Regions from separate parts of the Catenovulum sp. SX2 genome, predicted to be linked through region 2. Evidence: predicted binding sites of a transcription regulator. Region 2 holds the regulator's gene; the other holds the start of a gene.
The links. The regulator FliA, encoded in region 2, starts transcription of late flagellar genes. The targets are predictions, from matches to a motif close to CTAAAGNTNNNNNNNNNNNNGCCGATA.
Positions count from the first base shown of each region.

Region 1 (3,420 bases), 200 kb from region 2:
TCATGCTGCTAAATGGTTTAGACGAGCGGCTATGGCGTCACATGGTAAAGCCATGTTTTATTTAGGCATGATGTTTATTAAAGGTGAAGGCCTGCCAAAATCTATCATACATAGTTATGTATGGATGTCGTTAGCAAACGTATATGGTGTATCAGAAGCAAAAGCCGCTATGATGGATATTCAACATAGGCTGACAGCGCATGAGCTTAACCAAGCACAAAGACTCGCGGCAGAAAAGTATGAAGAAATCGAAAATATTCAAGCTAAATTGGCGTTGAACGTACCTTCGGCTGATTAGCAAAAGCAGCTGGAGTTTAGTTAAAACCTTTTCAGTTTGTTTATTTGAATCTATTAAACAGAGGAAAAACCAACCAACTAACAGAAATAGCGCCAGGAGGTAGTGAGGGTTGAGGTGTTAGCCACTATTCCTGTCAGTTGGTATGCTCAAGTTAAACAATCTGGAAAGAGGGATTTCCGTCAAATAATTGTCTAACTAATGCATTTGGTCGCAAATTGTATTTGCTAAAATGATTAAAGCAATATGCTTGCCAAAAGATCTGACACATTAATTTAATCGGTTTCCAAATTGAACATCCATGTCCAGTCACTTAATAAACAACCAAAATGAGTTGTTATTCTGTTTAACCACCTAATAAAGATAATGCTGATTGTGGTCTTTGATTTGCTTGGCTTAGTACAGTTGTACTTGCTTGCTGTAAAATTTGGTTTTTGGTTAATGATGCTGTTTCTGTTGCAAAATCAGTATCTCGGATACGTGAACGTGCAGCTGAAACATTTTCCGCAACATTGCTTAAGTTACGAATAGTTGACTGAAAGCGATTTTGTAGCGCACCTAAGTCAGCACGAGCAGCGCCAATAGTAGAAATCGCAGTGTCGATTGCAGTTAATGCTGCTGAAGCATCTCTTTCTGTTTGGACCGACAAAGTTCCGATACCTAAGCCAGAAGCACCGAAACCACCTGTGCGTGACATATTAACTGAAATAGACTGGCCACCGTTTGCGCCAACCAAGAATGCCGCTGAATATGCCCCGGTTAATAGCTCAACACCGGCAAATTGTGTAGTTGAACCAATACGGCTGATTTCAGTTTTCAGCGCCGAAACTTCTTTTTGTAGTGCTAAACGGTCAGACGAACTGTTGATACCATTTTGCGCTTGAATAGATAATTGGCGAATACGTTGTAATGCAGTAGTAATTTCTTGCATTGCACCTTCAGCTGTTTGCGTTAACGAAATCGCATCGTTGGCATTACGTACCGCTTGGTTAAGACCCTCAATTTGAGTAGTCATACGGTCGGTAATTTGTAAACCAGCAGCATCGTCTGAAGCGCGGTTGATACGAAAACCTGAAGATAATCTTTCGAAAGCAGTATTTAAACCTAAGTTTGAGTTAAATAACTGACGTTGTGCATTTAATGATGAAACATTTGTATTTACGAACATTGACATTTTGGTCTCTCCTAACTGAGTTTATTAAGTGCCTTATTTTTGTTGTTATCATCCGCTGACACTTAATATATCGGAGAGGCCGCGACAATCTTTATAGACTGGCAGCAAAATAATGAGGGAAAGTTTTGCCGTTTTGCGGCAAAACCTCACAACTTTGATCGGCAAATGGGATATAACCCATTGATTTAACTAGCTCTACAACTACACTGCCCGCCTAAAAAAATTTCCGTTTTTAGAGAAAAAAAAGTGCAAAAAAGTTCTAAAGGCAAAAATAAGAGCCGAGATTTACCACTCCTCGGCCCTTATTGGAGTGAGTACAACTCACCCGTTTGGCCTGAAAAACCCGTCGCACTACCTCCTGGCTATTCCCAAACGGGCGGAAGCAGAGCTTAAGTCAATAATTAACCCAATAGCGATAAAGCCGATTGAGGTCTTTGGTTTGCCTGACTTAAGATAGTAGTACTTGCTTGCTGAATAATCTGGTTACGAGTTAACTCAGCAGTTTCAGTCGCAAAATCTGTATCTTTGATACGAGAACGTGCACCAGAAACATTTTCAACAATGTTACTTAAGTTACGAATGGTAGATTGGAAACGATTTTGCAACGCACCCAAGTCCGCTCGCGCACCACCAATAGTAGAGATTGCCGCATCAATTGAAGTTAAAGCAGCAGAAGCATCTGCAGCCGTTGCTACAGACAAACTACCAATACTTAAACCTGATGCACCATAACCACCACTACGAGATAAATTCACCGAAATGGTTTGACCACCATTTGCACCAACCAAGAAGGCTGCAGAATAGCTACCAGTCAAAAGTTCAACACCGGCAAACTGAGTTGTTTGGCCGATACGGCTGATCTCAGTTTTAAGTGCAGAAACTTCTTTTTGTAGAGCAGTTCGGTCAGCAGAGGTATTAATACCATTTTGTGACTGAACAGCTAACTGGCGAATACGTTGCAATGAAGTGGTAATTTCTTGCATTGCACCTTCAGCAGTTTGAGTTAAAGAAATAGCATCGTTTGCATTACGTACCGCTTGATTCAAACCTTGAATTTGGCTCGACATACGGTCGGTAATTTGCAAACCAGCAGCATCGTCTGACGCACGATTAATGCGGAAACCAGACGACAAACGTTCAAAAGAAACGTTCAGCGCAGAGCCAGAATTAAATAACTGGCGCTGAGCATTTAATGAGGACACATTAGTATTTACGAACATACTCATAGTACTCACTCCTATGCAATTAAATGTTCAACAAATGAAGGCAAATGCCTACAATTTACTTATAAAGGGTAAAATAATAAAACTTTACTCTTCTTCATTTTTTATATCGGCATTTAATAAAGTCTCTTTAGAAATTATTTGAACATTTTTTGATATATTTTTCCAAATTAAATAAAACTAATAAGGGCATTAAATAAATATTTAAATGAACTTTGTTTTATTAATAATTTAATTAGAAAAGATCAACTAAACAGTTGCAAGAATATGATATGAATAGCAAAACAGCTGGGGAATAAACTTCCCCAGCAAGTCGCTACACAAGTTAGGAGAGAGTGCGCGAACTGGTTGACACACATGTGCTTGAACGATGTAAACAAAACATCTACAGCACAAATATGTATTTAAAGCACCCTGTAGCGTTTTACTCTCAAAACAAAGAGCAAAACGCAAATCCACTCGTGAATTACAGATGTATTTGTTTAGCGCGAATAAAGATTCGCATACATTTAGCCATTAAATTAACCCAACAATGACAAGGCAGATTGAGGTCGCTGATTTGCTTGGCTCAACACTGTCGTGCTTGCTTGTTGTAAAATTTGGTTTTTAGTTAACTCTGCCGTTTCGGTAGCAAAGTCTGTGTCTTTGATTCGAGATCGAGCGCCCGATACGTTTTCAATAATGTTGCTTAAGTTTCGAATGGTTGACTGGAAACGATTTTGCAGCGC
Region 1 covers NZ_CP182493.1:3,519,416-3,522,835, reverse strand. The annotation lists gene ACMZOO_RS14790 (hypothetical protein) at 1-298, shown strand, start outside; gene ACMZOO_RS14785 (flagellin N-terminal helical domain-containing protein) at 642-1,469, opposite strand; gene ACMZOO_RS14780 (flagellin N-terminal helical domain-containing protein) at 1,871-2,695, opposite strand; gene ACMZOO_RS14775 (flagellin N-terminal helical domain-containing protein) at 3,214-3,420, opposite strand, start outside.
Region 1: a site for FliA is predicted at 1,538-1,564, ahead of ACMZOO_RS14785 (flagellin N-terminal helical domain-containing protein). Genes of this name have one in related genera too.

Region 2 (3,420 bases):
GAGCGGGTGCTGAGATGGCGGCTTCATCGGCTGACGCTGGTTCACTGAGTTTGTGTAAAGTGTCCAATAATTGAGGATCTGCTGGCTCTGGACTTTCTCTATTTTGAATTTGCGCAAACATGACGTTGATAGTATCCAACGCTTGTAAAATAACATCCATTAATTCAGGGGTAACTTCACGTTGCCCTTTACGCAAAATATCAAATACATTCTCAGCACCATGACAAGCGTCAACTAGTGCTGTCATCGCTAGGAAGCCTGCGCCACCTTTTACGGTGTGAAATCCTCGGAAGATTGCATTGAGTAAATTAGAATCTTCTGGATTATTCTCAAGCTCCACTAGCTGCTCAGATAACAGTTCCAGAATTTCAGCCGCTTCGACCAAAAAATCCTGCAATATATCTTCATCTACATCAAAGCTCATGGAACCTGTCCCCTAATTAAAAACCTAAACTCGACAAAAGATCATCCACTTCATCTTGATTGGAAACCGCATCCACCCTTTCTTCCGCGTCAATGATTGGCCCTTCTGGACCTTCATTAACCGCTTTGTCTGTTTTTTCAGCTGGTTGTGGTTCACCAAATACGGTAAGTAAATGAATTAAGTTATCTTCTACTTCTTTTACTAGTTCAATTACTCGACGAATGACCTGGCCTGTTAAATCTTGAAAGTCTTGAGCCATTAATACATCGTTTAATCGCGTCTTTAAGCTTTCGGCATCACCTTGCGATTTCTTTAATAAACTGTCCAAATCATGACAAAGTGTTTTAAATTCACTTAGCTCGATTTGGCGATTCATTAGTTTATCCCAAGTCGGAATTATATCTTTAATATTATCGTCTAAGCCCTCTGCAATCGGCAAACAATCCTCCACAGCATCCATAGTTTTATTGGCTGCTTTTTCGGTCATTTCCATTACGTAACTTAAACGGTTTTTAGCATCAGGAATATCTTCTGTCGCTAAGTCGGCAATTCTCACATCTAGTTGAAAATCGCCTATAGAGTTGTGCAACTGTCGCGTCAGCTTGCCTACTTCTTCAAAAAGCTCTACAGACGCAGCTTGCGTAGCGGAGTCAATAATTTGATTGGCAGTGTCGTTGTCACCTTGTTCAAGGCTAGCAACTAACCGTCTAGCATCTTCCAAACTGATTTTAGGAGCATTTGGCAACAATAGAATTCTCCTAAATCACTTAACCTAAACGTTCGAATATCTTATCGAGCTTCTCTTTTAATGTAGCTGCGGTAAATGGTTTAACTATGTATCCATTTACACCAGCTTGAGCTGCTGCAATAATCTGTTCTTTTTTCGCTTCTGCCGTAACCATTAAAACAGGGATATGTTTTAATTTTGCATCTGCACGAATGGCTCTTAACAAGTCGATGCCTTGCATGCCTGGCATATTCCAATCTGTTACAACAAATTCAAAATCACCATTTTGCAACATAGGCAAGGCAGTAGCGCCGTCATCTGCTTCTGACACATTTGTAAAACCTAGGTCTCGCAGTAAGTTCTTAATAATGCGTCGCATAGTTGAGAAATCGTCTACAACTAGCACTTTCATATTCTTGTCCAAAGCTTCCTCCGCTCGCGATTATTATGTAGCAAATCAAATTATATCTGTTGCCAGCTTTTTAATCTGGCTTTTAACCTGTGCATAGCTTGGCTGTGAATCTGACTCACGCGCGATTCACTTACGTCTAACACTGCACCGATTTCTTTTAAGTTTAATTCTTCATCATAGTACAAGGATAAAACTAACGCTTCTCTTTCGGGTAAAGTTTCAATTGCCTTGACTAAGGCGCCTTGGAAAGCGCCATGAGCCATATCTTCAAATGGCTCGTCAGCATTTTTGCTGTCGGGACTACCGATAACGTCTTCGGTAACACCTAAATCTTCGATGCCAATTATCTTGCCACAATTTACATCATTTAAAATATGATGGTACTCATCTAGCGAAATATCAAGTTTTTCAGCTACTTCTGCATCTCTTGCATCACGGCCAGTTTCTTTTTCTACTTCGGCGATTGCTTGAGAAATCATACGGCTGTTTTTGTGTACAGAACGAGGTGCCCAATCACCACGACGGATCTCGTCTAACATTGCACCTCGAATTCGAATACCAGCGAAAGTTTCAAAACTTGCGCCTTTACTACCATCAAAATTTTTCGAAGCTTCAAGCAAACCTATCATGCCAGCTTGAATCAGGTCATCAACCTGAACACTGGCGGGTAAACGCGCCATCATATGATGAGCGATGCGTTTAACTAAACCAGCATGCATTTCCACCAATGCCTGTTTTTGATCTACAGTTTGGTAAGCCGCCACTTTATTCACAACAGACTAAGCTCCTGGTGCAACCAATTGTTCAATGAAAAATTCTAGATGCCCAGTTGCATTATCTGGTATGGGCCAGCGTCCCGCTTTTGCCGCCAAGGTTTTAAAGGCGATAGCGGCAGGTGATTTCGGAAACGCATCTACGATTGTTTTCTGTCGTCTGACCGATTTTCTAATATTTTCGTCAAACGGTATTATCGCAACCAATTCAATGGCTACGTCTAAAAATCTATCAGTAACTTTGGATAGTTTAGCAAATAATTCTTGACCTTCACGCATTGAACGAACCATGTTGGCAACTATTTTGAAACGAAATACGCCAAAATCACGATTCAATACTTTCATTAATGCGTAAGCATCTGTAATTGAGGTGGGTTCATCACATACCACAACCATGACATCTTGTGCTGCACGGGAAAAACTCAGCACCATGTCAGAAATACCTGCTGCGGTATCAACAATTAATACATCAAAATCTTTTTGCAATTCACTAAATGCTCGGATTAAGCCAGCGTGCTCCTGTGGCGTTAGCTCAACCATATTACGTGTACCAGAAGTAGCAGGAACAATTTGAATACCATGCGGACCTGTTAACAATATGTCGTCTAAGCCACATTCTCCCGCTAATAAATGAGATAAATTCTTCTCTACACGCAATCCCAACATTACGTCAACATTGGCTAAACCTAAGTCAGCATCAAAAACGAGTACACGCTTGCCTTGCTGTGCCATTGCAACAGCCATATTCAGCGATACATTGCTTTTACCAACGCCACCTTTGCCGCCTGTGACTGCAATTACTTTTACTCTTTTTTGCTTCATATTTCGAAGGCCATTGGCCTGATCACCTAACTGGTTCATTATCTTCATAAATTCTTATTTATATATAGGCTGTCTTGCGCCATCTGTAAACCAGTATGGATGAGAAAAATCTCTTTCGTCCATTAATCCGGCTGCCTTATCGGTTAAATATTGTGCACTTGCTGCTTTTATATCCTCTGGCACGCGCTGACCATCAGTAAGATACCCGATTGGCAGGGCATTTTGAATGGCAACACTAATAATTTCTCCCAAACTCATGCTT
Region 2 covers NZ_CP182493.1:3,318,543-3,321,962, reverse strand. The annotation lists gene ACMZOO_RS13820 (chemotaxis protein CheA) at 1-424, opposite strand, end outside; gene ACMZOO_RS13815 (protein phosphatase CheZ) at 441-1,172, opposite strand; gene cheY (chemotaxis response regulator CheY) at 1,192-1,575, opposite strand; gene ACMZOO_RS13805 (RNA polymerase sigma factor FliA) at 1,614-2,336, opposite strand; gene ACMZOO_RS13800 (MinD/ParA family protein) at 2,343-3,197, opposite strand; gene flhF (flagellar biosynthesis protein FlhF) at 3,213-3,420, opposite strand, start outside.